2 regions of the Peribacillus sp. FSL K6-5616 genome follow, and region 2 is predicted to be linked to the other one. Evidence: a T-box and tRNA genes for the amino acid it is inferred to sense, from the RefSeq annotation. Region 2 holds a T-box; the other holds one or more tRNA genes.
What was found. A T-box is a leader RNA that pairs with one kind of tRNA and senses whether it is charged. The one in region 2 lies ahead of leuS (leucine--tRNA ligase), so its partner is inferred to be a tRNA-Leu.

Region 1 (6,035 bases), 730 kb from region 2:
GGGAAACAGCCCAGACCACCAGCTAAGGTCCCAAAGTATACGTTAAGTGGAAAAGGATGTGGAGTTGCTTAGACAACCAGGATGTTGGCTTAGAAGCAGCCACCATTTAAAGAGTGCGTAATAGCTCACTGGTCGAGTGACTCCGCGCCGAAAATGTACCGGGGCTAAACGTATCACCGAAGCTGTGGATTGACACCGTATGGTGTCGATGGTAGGAGAGCGTTCTAAGGGCGTTGAAGTCAGACCGGAAGGACTGGTGGAGCGCTTAGAAGTGAGAATGCCGGTATGAGTAGCGAAAGAAGGGTGAGAATCCCTTCCACCGAATGCCTAAGGTTTCCTGAGGAAGGCTCGTCCGCTCAGGGTTAGTCGGGACCTAAGCCGAGGCCGAAAGGCGTAGGCGATGGACAACAGGTTGATATTCCTGTACCACCTATACATCGTTTGAACGATGGGGGGACGCAGAAGGATAGGGTAAGCGCGCTGTTGGATATGCGCGTCCAAGCAGTTAGGCCGGAAACGAGGCAAATCCCGTTTCCATTAAGGCGGAGCTGTGATGGCGAGGGAAATATAGTACCGAAGTTCCTGATTCCACGCTGCCAAGAAAAGCCTCTAGTGAGATGTAAGGTGCCCGTACCGCAAACCGACACAGGTAGGCGAGGAGAGAATCCTAAGGTGTGCGAGAGAACTCTCGTTAAGGAACTCGGCAAAATGACCCCGTAACTTCGGGAGAAGGGGTGCTTTTTAGGGTGAATAGCCCAGAAAAGCCGCAGTGAATAGGCCCAGGCGACTGTTTAGCAAAAACACAGGTCTCTGCGAAGCCGCAAGGCGAAGTATAGGGGCTGACACCTGCCCGGTGCTGGAAGGTTAAGGGGAGAGGTTAGCGCAAGCGAAGCTTTGAACCGAAGCCCCAGTAAACGGCGGCCGTAACTATAACGGTCCTAAGGTAGCGAAATTCCTTGTCGGGTAAGTTCCGACCCGCACGAAAGGTGTAACGATCTGGGCACTGTCTCAACGAGAGACTCGGTGAAATTATAGTACCTGTGAAGATGCAGGTTACCCGCGACAGGACGGAAAGACCCCGTGGAGCTTTACTGCAGCCTGATATTGAATTTTGGTACAGCTTGTACAGGATAGGTAGGAGCCTGAGAAGCCGGAGCGCCAGCTTCGGTGGAGGCGTTGGTGGGATACTACCCTGGCTGTATTGAAATTCTAACCCGCGCCCCTTATCGGGGTGGGAGACAGTGTCAGGTGGGCAGTTTGACTGGGGCGGTCGCCTCCTAAAGAGTAACGGAGGCGCCCAAAGGTTCCCTCAGAATGGTTGGAAATCATTCGTAGAGTGTAAAGGCACAAGGGAGCTTGACTGCGAGACCTACAAGTCGAGCAGGGACGAAAGTCGGGCTTAGTGATCCGGTGGTTCCGCATGGAAGGGCCATCGCTCAACGGATAAAAGCTACCCCGGGGATAACAGGCTTATCTCCCCCAAGAGTCCACATCGACGGGGAGGTTTGGCACCTCGATGTCGGCTCATCGCATCCTGGGGCTGTAGTCGGTCCCAAGGGTTGGGCTGTTCGCCCATTAAAGCGGTACGCGAGCTGGGTTCAGAACGTCGTGAGACAGTTCGGTCCCTATCCGTCGCGGGCGCAGGAAATTTGAGAGGAGCTGTCCTTAGTACGAGAGGACCGGGATGGACGCACCGCTGGTGTACCAGTTGTCTTGCCAAAGGCATAGCTGGGTAGCTACGTGCGGACGGGATAAGTGCTGAAAGCATCTAAGCATGAAGCCCCCCTCAAGATGAGATTTCCCATGGCGCAAGCTAGTAAGATCCCTGAAAGATGATCAGGTTGATAGGTCAGAGGTGGAAGCATGGTGACATGTGGAGCTGACTGATACTAATAGATCGAGGACTTAACCAACGCTTTTTAAAAAATGAAATACCTTCTTATTATCTAGTTTTGAAGGAACAACGTTCCTTTTATGTTTGGTGGCGATAGCGAAGAGGTCACACCCGTTCCCATTCCGAACACGGCAGTTAAGCTCTTCAGCGCCGATGGTAGTTGGGGGTTTCCCCCTGTGAGAGTAGGACGCCGCCAAGCAGTTATATATGGAGGATTAGCTCAGCTGGGAGAGCATCTGCCTTACAAGCAGAGGGTCGGCGGTTCGATCCCGTCATCCTCCACCATTTTTACACTTGCCGGTGTAGCTCAACTGGTAGAGCAACTGACTTGTAATCAGTAGGTTGGGGGTTCAAGTCCTCTTGCCGGCACCATTTTCATACAAGCTTGATATAGCATATATAAATAGTTTATATGAGCCATTAGCTCAGTTGGTAGAGCATCTGACTTTTAATCAGAGGGTCGAAGGTTCGAATCCTTCATGGCTCACCATTTTATTATGCGGGTGTGGCGGAATTGGCAGACGCACCAGACTTAGGATCTGGCGCCGCAAGGCGTGGGGGTTCAAGTCCCTTCACCCGCATGTTCGCGGAAGTAGTTCAGTGGTAGAATACAACCTTGCCAAGGTTGGGGTCGCGGGTTCGAATCCCGTCTTCCGCTCCACTATTTATTTATGCCGGGGTGGCGGAACTGGCAGACGCACAGGACTTAAAATCCTGCGGTAGGTGACTACCGTACCGGTTCGATTCCGGTCCTCGGCACCATCTTAATATGCGCCCGTAGCTCAATTGGATAGAGCATCTGACTACGAATCAGAAGGTTGTAGGTTCGACTCCCGCCGGGCGCACCATGTTTTTTTCGGGAAGTAGCTCAGCTTGGTAGAGCACTTGGTTTGGGACCAAGGGGTCGCAGGTTCGAATCCTGTCTTCCCGACCATTATTTTTTGGGGCCTTAGCTCAGCTGGGAGAGCGCCTGCCTTGCACGCAGGAGGTCAGCGGTTCGATCCCGCTAGGCTCCACCAAAAAAACTTGACAAGCCGATTTGGGTTTGTTATGATATGAAAGTTGATTCTTTAAGAAGAGTCAAATTGCTCTTTGAAAACTGAACAAAACAAAGCGCCAACGTTAAATTTTAAGTGAGCACACACTATCAAAAAAGCAAATGAGCAAGTCAAACATTTCTTCGGAGAGTTTGATCCTGGCTCAGGACGAACGCTGGCGGCGTGCCTAATACATGCAAGTCGAGCGAATCGATGGGAGCTTGCTCCCTGAGATTAGCGGCGGACGGGTGAGTAACACGTGGGCAACCTGCCTATAAGACTGGGATAACTTCGGGAAACCGGAGCTAATACCGGATACGTTCTTTTCTCGCATGAGAGAAGATGGAAAGACGGTTTACGCTGTCACTTATAGATGGGCCCGCGGCGCATTAGCTAGTTGGTGAGGTAATGGCTCACCAAGGCGACGATGCGTAGCCGACCTGAGAGGGTGATCGGCCACACTGGGACTGAGACACGGCCCAGACTCCTACGGGAGGCAGCAGTAGGGAATCTTCCGCAATGGACGAAAGTCTGACGGAGCAACGCCGCGTGAACGAAGAAGGCCTTCGGGTCGTAAAGTTCTGTTGTTAGGGAAGAACAAGTACCAGAGTAACTGCTGGTACCTTGACGGTACCTAACCAGAAAGCCACGGCTAACTACGTGCCAGCAGCCGCGGTAATACGTAGGTGGCAAGCGTTGTCCGGAATTATTGGGCGTAAAGCGCGCGCAGGTGGTTCCTTAAGTCTGATGTGAAAGCCCACGGCTCAACCGTGGAGGGTCATTGGAAACTGGGGAACTTGAGTGCAGAAGAGGAAAGTGGAATTCCAAGTGTAGCGGTGAAATGCGTAGAGATTTGGAGGAACACCAGTGGCGAAGGCGACTTTCTGGTCTGTAACTGACACTGAGGCGCGAAAGCGTGGGGAGCAAACAGGATTAGATACCCTGGTAGTCCACGCCGTAAACGATGAGTGCTAAGTGTTAGAGGGTTTCCGCCCTTTAGTGCTGCAGCTAACGCATTAAGCACTCCGCCTGGGGAGTACGGCCGCAAGGCTGAAACTCAAAGGAATTGACGGGGGCCCGCACAAGCGGTGGAGCATGTGGTTTAATTCGAAGCAACGCGAAGAACCTTACCAGGTCTTGACATCCTCTGACAACCCTAGAGATAGGGCTTTCCCCTTCGGGGGACAGAGTGACAGGTGGTGCATGGTTGTCGTCAGCTCGTGTCGTGAGATGTTGGGTTAAGTCCCGCAACGAGCGCAACCCTTGATCTTAGTTGCCAGCATTCAGTTGGGCACTCTAAGGTGACTGCCGGTGACAAACCGGAGGAAGGTGGGGATGACGTCAAATCATCATGCCCCTTATGACCTGGGCTACACACGTGCTACAATGGATGGTACAAAGGGCTGCAAACCTGCGAAGGTAAGCGAATCCCATAAAGCCATTCTCAGTTCGGATTGCAGGCTGCAACTCGCCTGCATGAAGCCGGAATCGCTAGTAATCGCGGATCAGCATGCCGCGGTGAATACGTTCCCGGGCCTTGTACACACCGCCCGTCACACCACGAGAGTTTGTAACACCCGAAGTCGGTGAGGTAACCTTCATGGAGCCAGCCGCCTAAGGTGGGACAGATGATTGGGGTGAAGTCGTAACAAGGTAGCCGTATCGGAAGGTGCGGCTGGATCACCTCCTTTCTAAGGATAATTACGAGAGCGCTTTTGTTTTGTTCAGTTTTGAATGAGTAATTCATTCAAATAGGAAAGACAGTCATCACGATGTGATGGATTCTTTCTGCTTTGTTCCTTGAAAACTAGATAATAGATAGAAGGCAATTAATTTTTTTCAAAGCATCTGTAAGATCTTTTTTAACGGTTAAGTTAGAAAGGGCGCACGGTGGATGCCTTGGCACTAGGAGCCGATGAAGGACGGGACTAACACCGATATGCTTCGGGGAGCTGTAAGTAAGCTTTGATCCGGAGATTTCCGAATGGGGAAACCCACTGTTCGTAATGGAACAGTATCTTTACCTGAATACATAGGGTACTGAAGGCAGACCCGGGGAACTGAAACATCTAAGTACCCGGAGGAAGAGAAAGCAAACGCGATTTCCTGAGTAGCGGCGAGCGAAACGGAATTAGCCCAAACCAAGAGGCTTGCCTCTTGGGGTTGTAGGACACTCAACATGGAGTTACAAAGGAACGGGGTAAATGAAGCGACCTGGAAAGGTCCGTCGAAGAAGGTAAAAACCCTGTAGTTGAAACTTCGTTCCCTCCTGAGTGGATCCTGAGTACGGCGGGACACGAGAAATCCCGTCGGAAGCAGGGAGGACCATCTCCCAAGGCTAAATACTCCCTAGTGACCGATAGTGAACCAGTACCGTGAGGGAAAGGTGAAAAGCACCCCGGAAGGGGAGTGAAATAGATCCTGAAACCGTGTGCCTACAAGTAGTCAAAGCCCGTTAATGGGTAATGGCGTGCCTTTTGTAGAATGAACCGGCGAGTTACGATTTCATGCGAGGTTAAGTTGATGAGACGGAGCCGCAGCGAAAGCGAGTCTGAATAGGGCGAATGAGTATGAGGTCGTAGACCCGAAACCAGGTGATCTACCCATGTCCAGGGTGAAGTTCAGGTAACACTGAATGGAGGCCCGAACCCACGCACGTTGAAAAGTGCGGGGATGAGGTGTGGGTAGCGGAGAAATTCCAATCGAACCTGGAGATAGCTGGTTCTCTCCGAAATAGCTTTAGGGCTAGCCTCAAGATGAGAGTATTGGAGGTAGAGCACTGATTGGACTAGGGGCCCCCAACGGGTTACCGAATTCAGTCAAACTCCGAATGCCAAATACTTATTCTTGGGAGTCAGACTGCGAGTGATAAGATCCGTAGTCGAAAGGGAAACAGCCCAGACCACCAGCTAAGGTCCCAAAGTATACGTTAAGTGGAAAAGGATGTGGAGTTGCTTAGACAACCAGGATGTTGGCTTAGAAGCAGCCACCATTTAAAGAGTGCGTAATAGCTCACTGGTCGAGTGACTCCGCGCCGAAAATGTACCGGGGCTAAACGTATCACCGAAGCTGTGGATTGACACCGTATGGTGTCGATGGTAGGA
Region 2 (6,035 bases):
GTCTCTGTCATCTTATCTGTGATCGTCCCGTCATCGTTGACTAATAAACGCCAGATACGGTCAAGGAATCTGCGAGAACCGTCCAATCCGTTTGTGGACCAGGCAATCGAAGCATCCAATGGCCCCATGAACATTTCGTACATGCGAAGTGTATCGGCACCATGGCTTTCCACGATATCATCCGGATTCACGACGTTCCCTTTGGATTTACTCATTTTTTCATTATTCTCACCAAGGATCATTCCTTGGTTAAATAGGTTCTGGAACGGTTCCTTCGTTGGCACGACACCGATATCGTACAGGAATTTATGCCAGAAACGAGCGTAAAGCAAGTGAAGCACCGCATGCTCAGCGCCGCCAATATAAATGTCGACCGGCATCCATTCTTTTAATTTTTCCGGATCGGCAAGTGCTTCTTTGTTATCCGGATCGATATAACGAAGGAAGTACCAGCTGCTTCCTGCCCACTGTGGCATCGTGTTCGTCTCACGGCGTCCTTTTCGTCCGTTTTCATCCGTTACATTCACCCATTCCGATATGTTCGCAAGTGGTGATTCACCTGTACCCGAAGGCTTAATGTCCGTAGTTTTCGGTAAAATCAATGGAAGTTCTTCTTCCTTCACTGGAGACATCGTGCCGTCTTCCCAATGGATGATTGGAATCGGTTCACCCCAGTAACGCTGACGGCTGAATAACCAGTCGCGAAGGCGGTATGTTATTTTTTTCGTGCCGATTTCTTTTTCTTCCAGCCATTTGATCATGGTCGAAATGGCTTCTTCCTTATTCAACCCATCAAGGAATTCCGAATTCACATGAAGTCCATCGCCTGTATATGCTTCACTTGTCACATCTCCGCCAGCTACGACTTCCTTGATCGGCAAGTCGAACTTTACTGCGAATTCATAATCTCGCTCATCATGGGCAGGAACGGCCATGATTGCTCCTGTTCCGTAGCTGATCAACACATAATCGGCAATCCAGATCGGCATTTTTTCGCCGTTTACCGGGTTAATCGCATAAGCCCCCGTGAACACGCCTGATTTATCCTTTGCCAAGTCTGTTCTTTCCAAGTCGCTTTTATGTTTCACTTCATCTAAATAGGCCTCAACTGCCGCACTTTGATCAGCTGTCGTAATTTTATCGACAAACGGATGTTCAGGTGCCAATACGGCATATGTTGCACCGAATAACGTATCCGGACGAGTCGTGAACACCGTGAATGTTTCATCAAAGCCATCGATATTGAATGTAACCTCCGCTCCCTCGGAACGGCCAATCCAGTTACGCTGCATATCCTTGATGTTTTCCGGCCAATCCACATCATTCAGATCGTCGATTAAACGATCAGCATACGCCGTGATGCGAAGCATCCACTGTTTCATTGGGCGGCGCTCAACAGGATGGCCTCCACGCTCACTTTTCCCATCGATTACTTCTTCATTCGCCAATACCGTACCAAGTGCAGGACACCAGTTAACGGCCACTTCATCAATATAGGCAAGGCCCTTTTCATATAATTTCAAGAAGATCCATTGCGTCCATTTGTAATAGTCGGGATCTGTCGTGTTTATTTCACGATCCCAATCATAAGAAAAACCAAGGGCTTTGATTTGGCGGCGGAACGTATTGATGTTGTGCTCCGTGAATTCAGCTGGATCATTTCCCGTATCGATCGCATATTGCTCTGCCGGAAGTCCAAAAGCGTCCCAGCCGATCGGATGCAATACATTATACCCCTGTGCCCGTTTCATCCGTGCCAGGATGTCGCTTGCCGTATAACCTTCTGGGTGCCCCACATGAAGACCAGCCCCTGAAGGATATGGGAACATATCCAGCGCGTAGAATTTGCGTTTGCCGCTTTCTTCACCCGTTTTGAATGTCTTATTGCCTTCCCAATACTTTTGCCATTTCGTTTCTATGCTTCTATGGTCAAAACTCATATGATTTCCTCCTAATTTCCGTATAAAAAACAATAAAAAACCCCTCATCCCAAAATAGGGACGAGAGGATTATGTATATCTTCCCGCGGTACCACCCACATTGGCGATAGCTAAAATCCGCCCAGCTTAAAACATCCGTAACATGGATTAAAACGCCAGGCATTACTTATTCATTCACACCCGGGACTCCAAGGCGAGTTCGCGACCGTCCCAGGTTGACTTGCACCATCCGTCAACTCTCTTTACTGGTTTAAACCGCTACTATTCCTCATCATAGTCTTTATGAGAATATTGATTTTATTTCATTCTAGTCAATTTCACCGATAATTGCAATAGCCGTACATAAACATTATCGACAGGTTTTTCATTATATATGCGAATTCAGGAAAATTCGTGCAAAAAAGGGAGCTATTCATTCATAGCTCCCCCGCTCATTTAATGTCGCAGTAAAATCATTTCATTCCTCAATTCGTTCAACTGCTGCTTCATCCGCGAAAGCATTTCCCGTTGCTGGTCATTCGAACTGGCATACAATCGTTCCATATCCGTCAAAGCCTCTTCGATATACCTTTGCGAATTTTGAAATTGTTCATCATCATAATGCTCCTGCCGTGAGGCCTCGTTAAATTCAAACTCTGCAAAATGGAGAGCCCCTTCACATTGCTCTAAAAAATGATCGACGGATTGTCTGGTTGCCATTTCAAACCCTCTCCTTCGCGTCTCATTTGGATGATTCGGAATCATCTTTTCTAGTTTGAGCAAATAACGGGAGGATTATCATTTTTTTTTGAGCAATCAACCTTTATCCCAAAACTTCTCACCTTGATGGGAAATGAACTGCTCGATCCATTCGGCAAAGCCCATATGGAGCTTCTCGCCTTCTTCAAAATCATCGATATGGCCTTTTACCATTAAATACTCCTTATCGCCTTTGGCGACGGCTTCCCCATCGATCACAATATTATCTTGATAAATGCAGGCCACTTTATAGCATCCCTCGTAGGAATTTTCATATGTGTAATTAATAATATCATCCAAGCTGTATAAATCGTTTTCCCCGCCTGATTCCACATTATCGAACAGACGGCATCCATTGGTTATTTTTAAAAACTCCTTATAATCATCAGGCAGAAGCAGTCCGGTTTTCTTTTCAAAGGAATGAATTTGTTCATCCGAAGCAGGTGAATTGAAGGTGCAAGTGGCTTTGTATGTGAACCCATCTTCATTTACTTCGATCACCTGATTATTTTCGGCTAATTTCTTTTTCATTTGTTTGATCGCTTCTTCAACTTGACCGGTCATGTCCATCAGCTCCCGATTGGATATAGTCATTCAAAGATAAACTGGAAATAGCAGCAAAATATTTAGCCTTCAAGTATACAGTATACGCTTATTTTTCAAAAAAAGACCTAGCTGCGAGAATGTTGTATAATATATGTTGCGCTTTATTTTATTTAGGAGGTTGCTGATTTGAATCAAGCAAACCCGTTTATATATGCAACGGACAACAAACGATATCATACATGGAATTACCACCTGAGAGAACATTTTGGACACAAGGTCTTTAAAGTTGCCCTGGATGGCGGTTTTGACTGTCCGAACCGTGATGGCACCGTCGCACATGGCGGCTGTACCTTCTGCAGTGCCTCAGGCTCTGGTGACTTCGCTGGCAGCAGGGTTGAACCCTTGGACGTCCAGTTTAAGAAAATCAGCGAACGGATGCACCATAAATGGAAAGATGGAAAATATATGGCCTATTTCCAAGCATTCACGAATACACATGCACCCGTGGCAGAGCTTCGCGAGAAATATGAAAGTGTATTGACCCAGGAAGGTGTCGTCGGACTCTCCATCGCGACACGCCCGGATTGCCTTCCAGATGATGTAGTCGAGTATTTAGCGGATTTGAACGAACGCACTTACCTTTGGGTCGAGTTGGGTCTTCAGACGGTCCATGAAAAGACCGCAACGATGATCAACCGCGCCCATGACTTCGATTGCTACAAAGAAGGTGTCGATAAACTGCGCAAACATGGCATCCGCGTCTGCTCCCATATCATCAATGGCCTTCCTCAGGAAGATTACGGCATGATGATGGAAACAGCCCGTGAAGTCGCCAAACTCGATGTGCAGGGGATAAAGATCCATTTACTTCATCTATTAAAAGGGACACCGATGGTCAAACAATATGAAAAGGGCCTGCTCGAGTTTCTTGACCGTGACGATTATGTCAGCCTTGTATGTGACCAGCTGGAAATAATCCCTCCAGAAATGATCGTTCATCGCATTACGGGGGACGGTCCGATCGATTTGATGATCGGTTCAATGTGGAGCGTAAATAAATGGGATGTCCTGAATGCCATTGACGCCGAACTGAAACGCCGCAACAGCTGGCAGGGGAAAAATCATCACATGGAGGTACAATCATGAAGCTAGATCGAATTTTGCCTTTTGCCAGGATTCTGCTGGAAAAAGCGGTCCGCCCCGGGGATATAACCATAGATGGCACGATGGGCAATGGCTTTGATACCGTCTTTCTTGCAGGACTTACAGGTGCAGACGGACATGTCTATAGTTTTGATATTCAGAAAGAAGCGATCGAAGCCACAGCGGCAAAACTGAACGCCGAGAATTTACAAGAGCGCTGTACCCTCATTCACGCTGGGCATGAACATTTAAGCAAATATATCAGGAAAGAACATTCCGGAAAGGTCACAGGTGCCATCTTCAACCTGGGCTACCTACCTGGCGGAGACAAATCAATCATCACCCAAGCCGAGACGACGATATCAGCCATTGAACAGCTGTTCGAACTGCTGGCGCCTGAAGGCATCATCATCCTCGTCATATACCATGGTCATCCAGGGGGATCGGCAGAACGGGATGCATTGATGGATTATGTAGAGAACTTCCCTCAACAGAAAGCCCATATCCTGAGATACGGGTTCATCAACCAAGCAAACAATCCGCCATTCATTGTCGCGATTGAAAAGAGATGATAAATCCGACACCGTTCTATACGAACGGTGTTTTTTCCATCCCAGCTCGCAGGCAGCAGAATTACCAATCATAACTTTTTGAATTTTTCGTCTATAATGATTATAATGATAGAAAATAGATAAGAGGGTGCAGAAAATGGAACATTTGCCTACTTCATTACTGACGGATATATTGACTGAAAAAATCAAAAGGGATTCAAGTGAGCAATACGGGGATTTTGTCAACTCGCTCAACTCGTTGACAGAAGAACAAAAAACCATGGAGGACCTCAAACAATTTGACCATCATTTTGATAAGTTCCTGCCACAGCTCGATTTAATGATTTCCACCCAAAACCATGAAGCGATCATGAATATGAAAGCGACGCTTTTGGACCTATTCGCCAATGACTTGACCTTCAAATCCATTTATCTCCTATCCACTGCATTATCCAACAAAAAGGAACTTACTCATTTGAACCAATTTATGTATCCGGTTACTTTCTGGGCACCGGTCATCAAGTCGAACGAATTGCTTAAAAACGCAGGCTGATCCAAAAAAGCTGCCGAAGTCTAATGAACTGCCCCGTAAATGTTAGACACCAAACTAACATTTACGGGGTGTTTTTTATGGCTAATTTTTCTGCCCAACAGAAAATATTCATTGTACGACTTTACCTTGAAGGAAAGCACAGCTATATGGATCTTCAGAAAATATTTGAAGTTTCTTATCAAATGATTCAAGGATGGGTTCGTTTATACCAAATTCAAGGAGCCGATGGATTTAAGAAATCCTATACAAGTTATTCTACGGAGTTTAAAATGGATGTACTTAATTATATGAATGAAACGGGTATATCTTCTTACGACGCAGCCGCAAGGTTTAATATTTCATCTCCAGCGCTAATTCGGACGTGGAGAATAAATGTTAATGCCTATGGATTAGATGCCCTAATTTCTAAGAAAAAGGGGAGACCATCCATGAAAAAAGATATCAATCCATCCAAACAAATTGAAGGTTCGGTTAAAGAGCTTGAAGAACGAATTAAACAACTGGAAATGGAGAATGCGTATTTAAAAAAGTTAAATACTTTAGTTCAAATGCAGGAAAAATTAC

Region 1: it encodes a tRNA-Leu, which carries the amino acid that the T-box ahead of leuS (leucine--tRNA ligase) is inferred to sense. The anticodon was not compared.

What each region holds. Positions count from the first base shown of each region.
Region 1 is NZ_JBBOYT010000001.1:5,144,142-5,150,176, forward strand. It holds rRNA gene MHB45_RS25005 (23S ribosomal RNA) at 1-1,913, shown strand, start outside; rRNA gene rrf (5S ribosomal RNA) at 1,978-2,093, shown strand; tRNA gene MHB45_RS25015 (tRNA-Val) at 2,104-2,179, shown strand; tRNA gene MHB45_RS25020 (tRNA-Thr) at 2,191-2,266, shown strand; tRNA gene MHB45_RS25025 (tRNA-Lys) at 2,309-2,384, shown strand; tRNA gene MHB45_RS25030 (tRNA-Leu) at 2,394-2,475, shown strand; tRNA gene MHB45_RS25035 (tRNA-Gly) at 2,481-2,555, shown strand; tRNA gene MHB45_RS25040 (tRNA-Leu) at 2,568-2,656, shown strand; tRNA gene MHB45_RS25045 (tRNA-Arg) at 2,666-2,742, shown strand; tRNA gene MHB45_RS25050 (tRNA-Pro) at 2,752-2,828, shown strand; tRNA gene MHB45_RS25055 (tRNA-Ala) at 2,838-2,913, shown strand; rRNA gene MHB45_RS25060 (16S ribosomal RNA) at 3,072-4,622, shown strand; rRNA gene MHB45_RS25065 (23S ribosomal RNA) at 4,799-6,035, shown strand, end outside.
Region 2 is NZ_JBBOYT010000001.1:4,412,647-4,418,681, forward strand. It holds gene leuS (leucine--tRNA ligase) at 1-1,940, opposite strand, end outside; T-box leader at 1,994-2,224, opposite strand; gene MHB45_RS21355 (DUF2524 family protein) at 2,376-2,639, opposite strand; gene MHB45_RS21360 (SMI1/KNR4 family protein) at 2,736-3,242, opposite strand; gene MHB45_RS21365 (TIGR01212 family radical SAM protein) at 3,411-4,370, shown strand; gene MHB45_RS21370 (class I SAM-dependent methyltransferase) at 4,367-4,939, shown strand; gene MHB45_RS21375 (hypothetical protein) at 5,076-5,471, shown strand; one part of gene MHB45_RS21380 (IS3 family transposase) at 5,549-6,008, shown strand; one part of gene MHB45_RS21380 (IS3 family transposase) at 6,008-6,035, shown strand, end outside.